One region of the Aminobacter sp. P9b genome, then DNA from elsewhere that is predicted to be linked to it. Evidence: riboswitches for the same ligand, from Rfam matches in the RefSeq annotation. Region 1 holds a riboswitch; the other holds the start of a gene.
The links. Region 1 has a riboswitch for glycine ahead of gcvT (glycine cleavage system aminomethyltransferase GcvT). Riboswitches for the same ligand answer to the same signal wherever they lie in the genome.

Region 1 (7,780 bases):
GTCGAGATCAAGGCGACCGGCATCTGCCACACCGACGAATTCACGCTGTCGGGCGCCGATCCGGAAGGCATCTTCCCGGCGATCCTCGGCCATGAGGGAGCGGGTGTCGTCGTCGATGTCGGCAAGGGCGTGACCTCGCTCAAGAAGGGCGACCACGTCATTCCGCTCTACACGCCCGAATGCCGCTCGTGCCCGTCGTGCCTGTCGCGGAAAACCAATCTCTGCACCGCGATCCGCTCGACGCAGGGACAGGGCCTAATGCCGGACGGTTCGTCGCGCTTTTCGATCGGCAAGGACAAGATCTTCCACTACATGGGCTGCTCGACGTTCTCGAACTTCACCGTACTGCCCGAGATCGCGCTGGCCAAGGTCAACCCCGACGCGCCCTTCGACAAGATCTGCTACATCGGCTGCGGCGTGACGACCGGCATCGGTGCCGTCATCAACACCGCCAAGGTCGAGATCGGCTCGACGGCGATCGTCTTTGGCCTCGGCGGCATCGGCCTCAACGTGCTGCAGGGGCTGCGCCTGGCGGGTGCCGACATGATCATCGGCGTCGACCTCAACAATGAGCGCAAGGCCTGGGGCGAAAAGTTCGGCATGACGCATTTCGTCAATCCGAAGGAGGTCGAGGGCGACATCGTTCCCTACCTCGTCAACATGACCAAGCGCGGTGCCGACCAGATCGGCGGCGCCGACTACACCTTCGACTGCACCGGCAACGTCAAGGTGATGCGCCAGGCGCTCGAGGCCAGCCATCGCGGCTGGGGCGAATCGATCGTCATCGGCGTCGCCGGTGCCGGCCAGGAGATCGCGACGCGGCCGTTCCAGCTGGTCACCGGCCGGACCTGGAAGGGCACCGCCTTCGGCGGCGCGCGCGGCCGCACCGACGTGCCGAAGATCGTCGACTGGTACATGGAGGGCAAGATCCAGATCGACCCGATGATCACGCATACGCTCAAGCTCGAAGACATCAACAAGGGTTTTGACCTGATGCATGCCGGCGAGAGCATCCGCAGCGTCGTGGTTTATTGATGAGCGGTGTCGCATACGAGGTCGACGTCAGAGGCTTGGACGACCTGTCTCCGCGCGACCTCTATGCGATGCTGAAAATGCGCATCGACGTCTTCGTCGTCGAGCAGAAATGCGCGTTTCCCGAACTGGACGGCAAGGACCCCGAGGCACTGCACCTCAGGCTGCTTGCCGGCAAGGAATTGCTGGCAAGCACGCGGATCATCGCCCCCACCAACAGCGACGGCCCGGCCTATATCGGCCGGGTCGTGGTTTCGCCCGACCATCGCGGCAAGCAATTGGGCGGCATGTTGATACGCGAGTCCATCGCCGCCTGTGGGCGGCTGTTTCCCGGGCGCCCGATCGCGCTTTCGGCGCAGAGCCACCTCCAGAGGTTCTACGCGTCCTTCGGCTTCGAGACCGTCTCGGAGGAATATCTGGAAGATGATATCCCCCATATCGACATGCTCCGGCCCTTGCCTGCCTGAGCCTTGCGCATGCAAGGTGGTGCGATGGACAGCAAGCCTATCATCTACGTCGATGCCGACGCCTGCCCGGTCAAGGACGAGGTGGTGAAGGTCGCCGAACGGCTCGACCTCATCGTCACCTTCGTCTCCAATGGCGGCCTCAGGCCGTCGCGCGATCCGATGATCCGCAACGTGGTGGTGTCCAAGGGCGCGGATGCTGCAGACGACTGGATCGTCGACAATACCCATGCCAACGACATCGTCGTCACCGCCGACATCCCGCTGGCCGCCAGGGCGGTAGCCTTGGGTGCCCATGTGCTGGGTCCGACGGGCAAGCCCTTTACTCCGGAGACCATCGGCATGGCGGTTGCCATGCGCGACCTCAAGCAGCATCTGCGCGAGACCGGCGAGAGCAAGGGCTACAACGCATCCTTTGCGCCGCAGGACCGTTCACGTTTCCTTGGAGCCCTGGACCAGATGGCGCGACGGGCGCTGAAGGCGGCTCCGCCGTCATGAAGCCATTCAAGCGCCATGTCGTGTTCCTGATCAGCGCTGCCCTGGGCGTCGCGGCTTTGGCTGGCGCACTGTTGTTCGGCCAGCCATTGGCCTTCGCCATCGGCGCAAACGTCTTCTTCGTCGCCTACATCGCGCTGATCCTGCGGCAAATGCCGGCACTGGATGCCGCCTATCTCAGCCACCGCGCCCAGGACGCGGACGAGCCGGTGGGCATCATCTTCCTGGTCACCATCGGCATCGTGGCGGTGGCGGTCGGCTCGCTGTTCATGCTGATCAACGCCAAGGAAGCGACCAATCCGATTGCCTTGGTCTTCTCGCTGCTTTCGCTGCCTTTCGGGTGGTTCACCATCCACGCCATGGCTGCGTTGCACTATGCTCACCTGTTCTGGAAGGGTGACGACAAGTCAGACACGGCATCAACGCATGGACGTAAGCCCATAGGTGGATTGGGTTTTCCTGAAACACACCGACCGGTCGGCTGGGACTTTCTCTACTTCGCCGTTGTCATCGGCATGACCGCGCAGACCGCCGACACCGACATCTCCACCACGGACATGCGCCGCGCCGTGATGCTGCATTCGATCCTGTCGTTCTTCTTCAACACCATCATCGTCGCCGCGGCGGTCAACCTGGTGGTCTCCTTGGCCAACTGAGCCCGGCTCACGCGAATATCATCGCGGCCCCGAAACCTATCTCCGACCGGACGCGTAGTTTGACCAACACCAGCGCGCTTCCGCCCAAGGCCGCGTGCGCCATTGGAGGTCACGCCAGATGGAAAGCCAGTCGCGTATCGTGCAGCAATCGGACGGGCACCCGTTGCCGACGTCCAATCGCCCGGAGAGCGAACTGGTCTATCGGCAAACGCGCTGGACGCGGCTGACCCACTGGGTCTGGGCGCTGTCGCTGTTCTTCCTGCTGCTCAGCGGACTGCAGATCTTCAACGCCCATCCTGCGCTCTACATCGGCAAGCAATCGGGCTTCCAGTTCGACAACGACGTTCTGGTCATTGGCTCCGACTATAGCTCAAGTGGACCAATAGGTTACACCGAACTCCTCGGCAAACGATTCAACACCACCGGCATCCTTGGCCTTTCAGGCCCCATTGATAATCTGGACGCCCGCGCCTTTCCGGCATGGGCGACAATCCCGTCCGGACAGGACCTCGCGACCGGCCGCGTCGTGCACTTCTTCTTCGCCTGGGTCCTGTCGGCAACGCTGCTGGCCTGGCTTGTCGCCAGCGCGCTCAGCGGCCACCTGCGCCGCGATCTTGTGCCTCGCGCGGACGACATACGTCGCCTGCCCAGAGACATTGCCGACCACGCCAGACTGAAGTTCCACCACAGCCGCGACTACAACACGCTGCAGAAACTTGCCTATGGCGGCGTGCTGTTCGTGCTGCTGCCGCTGATGATCCTGACCGGCCTCGCCATGTCGCCGAGCATGAACGCGGCGATTCCTTTCCTCGCCGACATGCTTGGCGGGCGCCAGACAGCCCGCACCATCCACTTCGTTGCGATGGCGCTGCTCGTCGGCTTCTTCATTGTCCACATGCTGATGATCCTGGCTGCAGGCCCGATCAACGAACTGCGCTCGATCATCACCGGGTGGTACCGTACGGATCGATCCGAGCGCGGCAATTCCGACAAAGGGAGTGCCTGAGATGCCAAAGTTTCAGATAAGCCGCCGACGCTTCCTGACCGCCGCATCCCTCGGAATTTCGGGGGCAGCGCTTTCCGGCTGCGATGCCTTCGACTTCCTGCAGGACCGCGACAACGGCGTGCGCAATGTGCTCGAAGGCGCCAATGGACTGACCTATCGCGCGCAAAGGCTGATCGCGGGCCGCGCCTCACTTGCCCAGGAATTCTCCGAGGCAGACATTCGCCAGCCGCAGCGTCCGAACGGCGTGACGGCGCCCAACGACGATGTCTACAAGGGCCTGCTGTCCAATCAGTTCGCCGACTGGCGGCTCGACGTTGTCGGGCTCGTCGAAAGGCCGCTGTCGCTGTCGCGGGAGCAACTGATGGCGATGCCCTCGCGCACCCAGATCACCCGGCATGACTGCGTCGAAGGCTGGAGCTGCATCGCCAAATGGACCGGCGTGCCGATGGCGCTGGTTCTGGACCAGGCGGTGGTGAAGCCTGAAGCACGTTATGTCGTTTTCCACTGCCTCGACACGATCGAGCGAAGCCTGTCGGGCGAGGTCAAATATTACGGCTCGATCGACCTGGTCGACGCACGGCACCCCCAGACGATTCTCTCCTATGGCATGAACGGGAAAGCGTTGCCGGTCGAGAACGGCGCGCCACTGCGCGTCCGGGTCGAACGCCAGCTCGGCTACAAGATGCCGAAATACGTGCACAGAATCGAATTGGTCGACGGCCTCAATTCGATGGGGCTCGGCAAGGGCGGATATTGGGAAGACCGCGGCTACGATTGGTACGGCGGCATCTGAAGGCAGTGGCGTTGATTGCCGCGGATAGGAAACTGCCACCCGAAAGTATTGGCCTGGACTATCTACTTTGCAAATAAGGCTTGGCCGATAGGTGACAAAGTGTCGGCCTTGGGATATTGACGAGTCGTCTGGGGCCTTTGCGGGCTCCACCTGTTTGCGGGAGAGAGCAGCGAAAGCTGACGCCGAAGGGGAAATCGCCCGAAATCTCTCAGGCAAAAGAACCGTAAACAGGAAGGACACTCTGGAAAGTCGGGACCTGGATCCCGCGCCGAAGGTGTAAGCGCTGCCGACAGAGATCCGGAGCGCGAGTCTCTCAGGCTTCAGACAGAGGGGCACGGAATAGCTGCCAAAAGCGGCTGGCAACGTGCGACTCTGGAGAAGACATGACGGGCGACCATACTAATCAATTGCCACTCGAAGACCTGCATTCCGCAGCCGGTGCGCGCTTCGGCGCCTTTGCCGGCTGGAACATGCCGCTCACCTACCCTGCCGGCGTGATGAAGGAGCACCTTCACACCCGCGAGCATGTCGGCTTGTTCGACATCTCCCACATGAAGCTGTTCGTGGTCAGCGGACCGGGTGCGGCGGACCTCATCAACCGCGCTTGCCCGCTCGATGCAAAGGCACTCGAGTTCAAGCAATCCAAGTATACTTTCTTCCTCACCGAAGCCGCAGGCATCGTCGACGACCTGATCATCACCAGGCTCGGCGAAGACCGTTTCATGGTCGTCGCCAACGCCGGCAACGCGGCCACCGACGAGGCGCATCTGCGTGAAGTCGGCAAGAGTTTCGACGCCAACATCGAGCCGCTGGATCGCGTCTTCATCGCAATCCAGGGACCGGAAGCGGCAGCCGTGCTCGAAAGTGCCGGCGTCGACACCGACGCCCTGTTCTTCATGCAGGGCTTCGAACCGCGCACCAAGTGGTTCATGAGCCGGTCGGGCTATACCGGCGAAGACGGTTTCGAGATCGGCTTGCCGGAAGCAGACGCCCGCGAACTGCTCGCCAAGCTGCTCGGCGACGAACGTGTCATGTGGATCGGCCTTGCCGCCCGCGACAGCCTGCGGCTCGAAGCCGGCCTCTGCCTGCACGGCAACGACATCACGCCCGACACCGACCCGGCAAGTGCCGGCCTGATGTGGGCCATCCCCAAGGACCTGCGTACCGACGGCAAGTTCATCGGTGCGGCAGCGCTTTCGAAAATTCTCGCCGACGGCGCCAAGGAAAAGCGCGTCGGGCTGAAGCCCGAAGGCCGCCAGCCGGTGCGTTCGGGCACGCAACTGTTCGACGCCGACGGCAATCCCGCCGGCCGTGTCACCTCGGGCGGCTTCGGTCCCTCGGCCGGGTTCCCGGTCGCCATGGGCTATGTCTCGGCACCGCTTGCCAAGGCCGGCACTCGTGTCTTCGCCGATGTTCGCGGCACCAAGGTGCCTGTCGACGTCCACTCCCTTCCCTTCACGCAGCATCGCTATCGCAAAGGATAATTTCCATGACCAAGACCTATTACACTGAAGACCACGAGTGGCTGCGCGTTGAGGGCGACATCGCAACGGTCGGCATCACCGACTACGCCCAGGAACAGCTTGGCGACCTCGTTTTCGTCGAACTGCCTGAAGCCGGCCGCAAGCTCGCGAAGGGCGACGTCGCCGTCGTCGTCGAATCCGTCAAGGCGGCCTCGGACGTCTACGCGCCGCTCGACGGCGAAATCACCGACTCCAATGCCGCGCTCTCCTCTGAGCCGGCGCTGATCAATTCGGCAGCCACCGGCGACGGCTGGCTTTGGAAGATGAAGATCGCCAATACGGGCCAGCTCGAGGGCCTGATGGACGAAGCGGGCTACAAAGCCCATATCGGTTGACAGGATTGCCTGACATGACCATTGCACCATATCCTTTTTCGGCCCGTCACATCGGGCCCGGCGCGACCGAAACCCGCGCCATGCTTGCCGCGATCGGCGTGCCTTCGGTGGAAACGCTGATCTCGCAGGCGGTTCCGAAGTCGATCCGGCTGGACCGGCCGCTGGCGCTGCCGGCACCTGCGAGCGAACATCAAGCGCTTGCCGAACTCGGCGAGAAGATGGGCCGCAACAAGGTGCTGAAGAGCTTCATCGGCGCCGGCTATCACGGCGTCAACGTACCGCCGGTGATCCAGCGCAACCTGTTCGAAAACCCGGCCTGGTACACGGCCTACACGCCCTACCAGGCTGAGATCAGCCAGGGCCGCCTGGAACTGCTGTTCCACTTCCAGACGCTGGTTGCCGAACTGACCGGCCTGCCGGTTGCTTCCGCCTCGCTGCTCGATGAAGCGACGGCTGTTGCCGAGGCCGTCGGCATCGCGCTTCGCCATCACCGCGACAAGCGCAGCCGCGTCGCCCTCGCCGGTGCCGCTCATCCGCAGATCCTTGACGTCATCCGGACGCGGGCCGAACCGCTCGGTACCGAGATCGACGGCGAGACCATCGACGACAACACGGCAGCCCTCATCGTTTCCTGGCCCGACACCCATGGTGTCTATGGCAACCACAAGGCGGCGATCGAGAAAGCCAAGGCAGTCGGCGCGATCGTCATCTTCGTTTCCGACCCGCTCAGCCTGACCGTCACCGATACCCCTGCCAGCCTCGGCGCCGACATCGCCACCGGTTCGATGCAGCGCTTTGGCGTGCCGATTGGCTTCGGCGGTCCGCACGCTGCCTATTGCGCCGTTTCCGACAAGCTGACCCGCCTGATGCCGGGCCGCCTCGTCGGCCAGTCGGTCGACAGCAAGGGCCGCCCCGGCTATCGCCTGGCGCTCCAGACCCGCGAGCAGCATATCCGCCGCGACAAGGCGACGTCGAACATCTGCACGGCCCAGGCCCTGCTCGCCAACATGGCGGCGTCCTATGCCATCTGGCACGGCCCGTCCGGCCTGCAGGCGATCTCGGAACACATCCACGCGCTGGCTAGCCGCCTCGCAGAAGGCCTCAAGGCTGCCGGCGTCGCCGTGCTCGGCGACAAGCGCTTCGACACCGTCACCGTCGAAGCCAAGGGCAAGGCCGAGGCGATCGCCGCCGAAGGCGAGAAGGTTGGCCGTCTGCTGCGTGTCATCGACGCCGACCATGTTTCGGTCGCCTTCGACGAAACCTCCACCGGCGCGGATCTCGAAGCGATTGCTGCGCTGTTCGGTGCCAAGGCACCGGCGGAAGCCAAGCGCGCCCTGCCCGGAAAACCACGCGGCAAGGAGTTCCTGACCCAGCCGGTATTCCACGCAAACCGTTCGGAAACCGACATGATGCGCTTCCTGCGCAGGCTCGCCGACAAGGATCTGGCGCTCGACCGCGCCATGATCCCGCTCGGCT
Region 2 (7,780 bases), on a different contig from region 1:
ATTGGTGTCGACGTCAGGGAACAACATCCGCGTCCAGTCGACCAGCGGCCTGACGCGGTCGTCGCGGATGTCGCGGTTCATGCCGTTGAACTCGGCCGTGCCGGCGACCCGGAAGCGCCCGGCGCCCAGACGGCTGGTGACAATCTTGGCGCGGTCGTCGAGCAGGCTGACCCAGGGTGCCGCCTTCTGGCTGCGCTCGTCGTCGAGATGCACGGTGATCGAATAGCCCTTGACCGGATAGACATTGACGCGGTCGCCCAGCATCGCCGCGAAGTGGCGGCTGGCGGCACCGGCGCAGACGACGACGCCATCGGCCTCGACGATCTCTTGAGCTGCCTCCGCCACGGACCCGCCGTGGGAATAGCCGATGCAGAACACGCCATCGCGGGCAATGCGGTTGACCGTGGCGTCGAAGACGAAACGCGCCCCGCGCCTTTCGCAGGCCTGGGCGAGGCCATAGGTGAATTTGTGGATGTCGCCGGTCGAATCCGACGGGGTGTAGAAACCGGCGTGGAAATCGCCATGCAAGGCCGGTTCGATCGACTTCACTTCTGCAGCCGTCACCGGACGACGGTCGAGGCCGCCTTCGACCAGCATCGAATTAACCTTTAGCGCATGCTGGAAGCTCGGCTTGTCCCAATAGACATGCAAGATGCCGCGCTGGACATGGTCGAAATCGATGTTCTCGCGCTCGGCAATGGCAAACAGGTGCTTGCGCGCGGCAATCGCCAGCCGCGTCGTCTCCACCGTATTGTCGCGATAGTTCATGATGTTGGAGACGAACTCCGCCAGCCAGGCGTATTTGTGCCAGGTCGGCGCCGGGTTCATCAGCAGCGGCGCGTCGCGCCTGAGCATCCACTTCATGCCCTTGAGCACGGTCGACCAGTGGTTCCAGACCTCGGCATTGCTGGCCGAAAGCTGGCCGCCATTGGCAAACGACGTTTCCATGCCGGCATAGCGCTGGCGGTCGATGACGGTGACGGAATAGCCGCGCTCCAGAAGCGCATAGGCAGTGGTGACGCCGGTGATACCGGCGCCGATAACGGCAATATGGGGCATTTCACTCTCCGCGATCAAAGTTGGGGGCGGGCCTAAACCCGCTGTTTTTCCCCAATCTGTCGCTGTACCTGAGAGCTTAACCGCGACGGCCTTGCCGGCGCGGCTTTCCCCTTCGGTGGGCACTCGAGGTGCCTCTCTCCAGATCGTTCAGCTGCATGGTCACTTTTGCCTGAGAGTTTCCTGGGGGGTTGCTCCGTCGGCGCCGGCCGGTGCCTTCAAGGATACGGCCGATCTCTCCCATGCAGCCTCTGAACGCATTTCTTCTACAGGCTGGCCAGTGCTTCCGCAACGTTAGATGCGGAAGCACTGCGCGTCAGTTTCCTTCGTCGTAGAGCGTAGTCGTCGTCTCGACGCCGTGTTCGTGCAGGCCGGCGCGCACTACCGCAGCTGCGGCCAGCTCGCGTGCCTTGCGGCGGATGCCCGGCTCGTCGACGCCCTGCACCTTGCCGTCGGCATAAAGCACCTTGCCGTCCACCCAGGTCTGGGTGATGGACGCGGTCGACGCCGAGAACACCAGCGCCTGCAGCGGATCGTAGAACGGCGTCCATTCGACATGGTCGAGGTCGAACAGGATGAAGTCGGCCTTCTTGCCGATCTCCAGCGAACCGATCTCGTCGTCCCACATCAAGGCGCGTGCGCCTTCGATGGTGGCGGCGCGCAACGCCTGGCGCGCGGTGAAGATGTCGGGCTGCATGCGGGCGTCCTTGAACATGCCGGCGACGACCAGCATCTGGCGCATCAGGTTCATGTTGCCTGCAGCCGACACACCGTCGGTGCCGAGGCCGACCTTGACGCCTGCCTTGACCATCTCAGGGTACTTGCCGATGGCCGTCGCACCCTTGCCGAGCTTGAACGACGAGCATGGGCAGAAGGCGACGCTGGCGCCACGCTCGGCCAAAAGCTTGACCTCCTCGTCCGACACCGCTGCACCATGAGCGATGACCAGGTTCTTGCCGATGCCGCCGGCGCGGTCGATCCGGGTGATCGGCCAGCAGCCATATTTGCTTTCGCAGACCTTGGCTTCCTCGATCGAGGTTGCAAGGTGGTAGGTGGTACCAACACCAAGCTTTTCGGCCAGCTTAACCGCACCGACATGCAGCTCGAGGCTGCAGGGTTCCTTGCCCTCGATGTTGACCCAGCAGCGGGCGCGGCCGTCGAGCGTGTTGTTGTAGCGGAGAACGTTTTCCTCAAGCACCTTCAGCGCCGACTGCGCATCGGGGAAGAAGTGGTGATCGGCCATCTCCTCGGTCCAGCCGCGCGGCAGCTCCGCCGGCCGGTTGTCGGCTGCGTGACGGCCGGTGATGCCGCGGATGCCGGTCTTGTCCATCGCCCGGATGACGATGCCGGGATCGTATTGCGAGCCCATGTCGAGGAAGCAGGTGGTGCCGCAGCGCAGCATCTCGGTGATGCCGAGCAACGCGCCCCAATACTCGTCTTCCTCGGTGATGTGGGCATAGAAGGGCTTGGCCCAGTGGAACACCCAGGCGCGGGTGTTGAGGTTATCCGGGAAGACCGCACGCGACAGCGTCTCCGACAGATGCACGTGGCTGTCGACGAAGCCGGGGCAGATGCCCAGCATCGTGCCATCGATCACCTTGTCGAAGCTCTTGCCATTGTGGCGCGCCGCCACCTCGCTCGCCGTGCCGATGTCGGCAATGCGGTCGTTTTCCACCACCATGCTGGCGTTGCGCAGCACCGTGTCGTTCTTGTCGACCGTAAAGGCGAAATTCAAATTCTCGATCAGCGTGCGCATGTGTCTCCACCCCATACTTCACTCACGGACCTTCAATCTCGTCCGGCCGGTCCGTGGCGGCGGGCGATATCTAGCTGTGCAGCCGGGCCACAAAGCACCCCGGCTGCCATTTCACAAGTCAAGTTCGCTCAGGCTACGGCCTTGACCTTGCTGCCCTGCTTGGCGGTGCCGCAAAGGATCAGCTTGTCGGTGTCGGCATAGTCGGACAACAGTTCCGAGCCGTTCGACGTCACCAGCAGCATGTCCTTGTTCTGCATGCCGTAACCGTAGCCGGTGTCGTAGCAGAGCGGCTCGAAGCCGAGCACCATGTTCTCTTCCAGCGGCGCGTCGCTGCCCGGCTTGCCGAGCACCGGCGTCAGGCCGAGATAGGGATCCTCGTGCAGGTGCAGGCCGATGCCGTGGCCGACGAACGAGATCGGCGGCAGGTTCAGCTTGGCGAGCTTGGCGATGAAGGCATCGTAGATTTCGCGGCAGCTGGCGCCCGGCTTGACCTTCTCCATGATCTCATACTTGCATTCGACCAGGTGCGCCCAGATCTTGTCGGCCATGGGCGGCGCCTCGCCGACGATGGCGGTGCGGCAAACACCGGCCTGGTAGCCGTTGATGACCGAGAATATCTCGACACGGCAGACGTCGCCGCGCTTCAGAACGCGTTCGGACGGGCCGACATTTGGCAGCACCGAACGCTCGCCGGTGGCCACGATCAGAAGCTTGAAGTGCTCGGCGCCGAGCGAATAGACGTTACGGGTCAGGTGACCGGCAATGTCCATCTCGGAGTCGCCGGCGTCGACAATGGCCAGCGTGTCGGTGATCGCCTGGTCGGCGATGCGCGACAGCTTGCGCAATAGGGCCACTTCTTCGGCCGTCTTGATCTGGCGCAGCCGCGCCAGGATCGGCTCGGCATGCTCGAAGCGCGCACCTGGCATCGCCGCGATCAGGCGGGCAAGATCGCCAGCCGGCAAATAGTCCATTTCGAGGCCGATGCGAGCTCCGGCAAGGCCGAGTTCGGAAAGCTGGTCGGCAAGCACCAGCATCGGATCGTCGGAGAATTCGGCCCAGATGCGCGTCGCCACGTTTGGCTGCTTCCGCTTGATGGTCGACGCCTCCATGTCGACGCCGAAGATCGCGGTGCGACCGTCAGCGGTGACGATGGTCATCGCATGGCGATGACGGATCAGCGGCTGCGACGGCACCACGAAGCCGGTGGTGTAGGCGAAGTTTTCTGGCGACGAGCAGATGATGGCATCGAGCCCGTGCTGGGCCATTGCCTTGACCTGCTTTGCGACGATTTCAGTCCGCATTCTTGTAGTTCTCCCCTAGATGGCTCGCGTCAGGCTCAATCGCGGACGCGGTATTTTTCGATCTTTGCGAGGTCGACATCAATGCCCATGCCGGGCCCGGTCGGAACGGCGATGGCGCCTTCGGAGAAGCGCATCGGCTCGACCAAAAGGTCGTCCTTGTAGTAGATGCCGCCGACCTGGCCGTGCTGCGCTTCGGCCGGCGTCGAGATCGGAATGACGCAGGACAGCGTCACCGCTGGCGAAGCCGCCGCGACCTGGACGTTTGCGAGGTTGCCAATGCCGGTCTCGATCGAACCGTTGACGTTGCAGATGATGCCAGCCGCACGGCAGACCGCGCCGACCTCCATCGCCTTGTAGAGGCCGCCTGCCTTGGTGGTGTAGATCGACACGATCTGCACCTGGCCGGCAGCAATGATCTGGATCGCATCATGGGCGTTCCAGGCCGACTCGTCGGCCATGACAGGGGCATCGATACGGCGCGCCACCTCGGAGATGCGCTCGATGCCCATCACCGGCTGCTCGACATATTTGAGCCGGTACTTTTCCATCTGGCGAACCGTCTGCACCGCCTCGCCCGGCGTCTTGTAGCCTTCGTTGGCGTCGACGCAGATTTCCATCGCTTCGCCGGCAGCCTCGCGCACGGCAGCGACCATCTTGATGTCGCGTGCGGGATCGACGCCGATCTTGACCTTGATCGTCTTGATGCCTTCCGCAGCCAGCTTGGCCGCCTCGACCTTGGCTTCGTCGATCGAAATCAGGCCGATCGAATGCGTAATGCCGACCTTGTCGCGCGCCTTGCCGCCCAGCAGGGTGTGAACCGGAACGTTGAGCCAGCGGCCCGTGAGATCGTAGGCCGCGAATTCGACGGCCGCCTTGGAATAGGGATAGCCGCGGATGATGGCATCCATGCGAGCATGCAGCTCGGCGAAATTGCCGAGTTCGAGGCCTATGACTGCGGGCGCCAGATAGGTTTCGATGACGCTGCGGGTGATTATGGCGGACTCGCCAAAGTAGCGGCCGAACTCGCCGCCCCAGTCCTTGAGTGCCGGCGCCTCGCCCCAGCCGACCCGGCCGTCGCTGTCGGTCATCTTGACCATGACATAGCGGCCGATGACCTCAGTGAGGCCGGCCCACTTGTGCTCGCGCCGCGTCGGCAATTGGACAATCAGCGTTTCAATGGACTTGATAGTAGGCAACGTTTTTCACCTTCTTCATTGTCACCGGCGATGCGTCGCGCTACATTTGCGATCATCTAGTGTGATCACACTTTATGATCATATTTTTGGAGCGTCAAGCACCCTGCCACATCGAATTTTCCGGACACGTCGACTGCATCGGAAATCATCGCAGGAGAGGAGAAAAAATGATCGTCGAAGCGACCAACTACTTCGCCAAGGACGGGCACGCTGGTGCTGTTCTCGAACAGCGCCGCAAGGCGACCGAGATCAGGAAGCAGCTGGGGCTCGATCCCGGGCGCATCCTCGTCAGGCTAGAGGGAGACGGGCCTGATGTACGCTGGGAATGCAGCTTCGTCTCGCGTCAGGCATATGACGCCGACATGAAGGCCAGGGGCGGCTCGCAGGCCTTCGCCGACGCCCGCAAGGCCATGCACACGCTGCTCGAACGCTTCGAGCGCCATATCTACCAAACAGGAGACTGACGCCCGTCAGTTGCCTCTCGTCCAGAAGCGCGGCAGGGAGGTCCTCGATCTTGCCATGCCGCACCTACACCCCGTGCCGGGAGTGGCTTGCCATGGAAGCCTCGCAGTCAAGCGCTTGGGCGTCGCGGCCGATGGCAGCAACGGCGACGATCTTGCCGTCCTTCCTGTAGCCGACCAGACAGTCGCGGTCGGCAATGCTCCCGTCGATTTCGATGGCGTCCCACGTCCTGGCATAGCCGACATAGCGGATCGACACGTCGTAGTGCTCGCTCCAGAAGAACGGAACGCTCAGGAATGGCTGTCGCCGGCCGAGCATGTTTTCCGCCGCGATCTGACCCTGCCGTTGCGCCACGACCCAGTGCTCGACGCGCCGTGCTTCGGCTGTGTCGAGGTCATGCCATTGCGCGATATCGCCGGCCGCAAAGATGCCGGCCACGCTGCTTTCCAGGAATTCGTTCACCAATACGCCGCGATCAACGGCAATTCCGGCGTCCGCTGCCAGCGAGATGCGCGGCTTCACTCCAACCCCGACGACGACAAGATCGGCATCGAGCACCTGGCCGTTGTTCAGCGTAACCGTCTGCGCGGCAATGCGTACAACCGTCGCGCCCATGTGAAAGACAACACCGTGTTGTTCATGCAGCGAGCGGATGAACGCGCCGAGTTCGGACCCGAGAACCGCGCCGAGCGGATAGGCCTCGGGCGCCACGACATGAACCGCGAGGCCACGGCTGCGAAGGGCAGCAGCAACTTCCAATCCGATGAAACCTGCTCCCAGCACGACGGCGGTCTGGGAGTTCCGGGCACGCTCGATGATGGCGCGGCTGTCGGCCAGCGATCGCAATGTGAACACTTGCTCGCGATCAGCGCCCTCGATCGGCAGGCGGACCGGTTCTGCTCCCGTCGCCACAAGAAGCCGGTCGAATGGGAATACCCTTCCGTCGGCTGCTATCACTGCGCGACCATCGACGTCGATACGTTCGACTGTCGTCCGCAGTTGGAGATCGATCTTGTTCCTGGCATAGAATTTAGGGCCGCGTAGCGGAATCCACGCCTCCGGAGCGTTTCCGGCGAGATAGTCCTTGGACAGGTTGGGGCGGTCGCAGGGCCCATCCTGGTCCGCGCTCAGCATGGTGATTTCGCCGGCAAACTGGCGGCGGCGGAGCATTTCAGCCGCAGCAAAGCCAGCGGCACCGCCACCAACAATGACAATGCGGCCTTGCTGGCCGGACGCGTCGTGCTGCGGGGCGGTTGCAGGCTGTTCGTCGGCGGCCATCTTGCCGGTCACGAACATCCGGTCCCCTCGGCGCTCCACTCTCCACCTCTGCAGCGGGTCGAAGGCGGGCGCGCCGAGCGCCTCGCCGGTGCGGAGACTGAAGCAGGCATGGTGCCAAGGGCATCGAACAGTATCGCCGACAACGATCCCGTGGGCCAGCTCTGCGCCATAGTGCGTGCACAACCCGCCGACGGCCAGCACCTCGTCGCCGACACGCGCCAGGAGCACCGCCTCGTCGCCGACATGCCCCTGAAGCAGCCCTTTGCCGTCAAACGTGGCCATCGGCACGCCAACTTCGAAATCGGGGCCTGTAACAGGATTTTTCTGCGCAGCCATCTTGGCTCTCCTTCACGACCTTTCCCGATCAGGCGTCGGATACAGAATAGATGTGTCACCCCTCCAAAGGTTCCCAGGGTCGTGCGCCGTCGACGGCCGGAACCATTTCATTCCTGCCGCATCCAATGGATCTCATACGAACGCCAGGAGAGACCCATGGACACGCGTGCGGAATTGCCGACCAGAGAATACACCCCCACCGACGCAACGCATACGGCATCTGGGCAATGCCTGTCCGGGTTGCTGCTTGCCGGCCGCCCCACCCGGCTGGAAGCCGAGGCCGCGGTTCGAACGCTGATCCGCTGGGCCGGCGACAATCCCGCCCGGCCCGGCCTCCTGGATACACCCGCACGCGTCGCACGCGCCTACGAGGAATGGTTCGGCGGTTACGATCA

Region 2: linked by a shared signal. The riboswitch ahead of WHT83_RS24200 (D-amino acid dehydrogenase) and the one ahead of gcvT (glycine cleavage system aminomethyltransferase GcvT) in region 1 are both predicted to bind glycine.

What each region holds. Positions count from the first base shown of each region.
Region 1 is NZ_CP150082.1:3,146,176-3,153,955, reverse strand. It holds gene WHT83_RS15580 (S-(hydroxymethyl)glutathione dehydrogenase/class III alcohol dehydrogenase) at 1-1,035, shown strand, start outside; gene WHT83_RS15575 (GNAT family N-acetyltransferase) at 1,035-1,499, shown strand; gene WHT83_RS15570 (YaiI/YqxD family protein) at 1,524-1,994, shown strand; gene WHT83_RS15565 (DUF1345 domain-containing protein) at 1,991-2,647, shown strand; gene WHT83_RS15560 (cytochrome b/b6 domain-containing protein) at 2,766-3,653, shown strand; gene WHT83_RS15555 (molybdopterin-binding protein) at 3,655-4,446, shown strand; glycine riboswitch at 4,594-4,680, shown strand; gene gcvT (glycine cleavage system aminomethyltransferase GcvT) at 4,830-5,930, shown strand; gene gcvH (glycine cleavage system protein GcvH) at 5,936-6,304, shown strand; gene gcvP (aminomethyl-transferring glycine dehydrogenase) at 6,319-7,780, shown strand, end outside.
Region 2 is NZ_CP150083.1:2,376-10,155, forward strand. It holds gene WHT83_RS24200 (D-amino acid dehydrogenase) at 1-1,059, opposite strand, end outside; glycine riboswitch at 1,206-1,309, opposite strand; gene WHT83_RS24205 (amidohydrolase family protein) at 1,373-2,812, opposite strand; gene WHT83_RS24210 (Xaa-Pro peptidase family protein) at 2,941-4,113, opposite strand; gene WHT83_RS24215 (enolase C-terminal domain-like protein) at 4,149-5,309, opposite strand; gene WHT83_RS24220 (hypothetical protein) at 5,477-5,773, shown strand; gene WHT83_RS24225 (FAD-dependent oxidoreductase) at 5,838-7,385, opposite strand; gene folE (GTP cyclohydrolase I FolE) at 7,542-7,780, shown strand, end outside.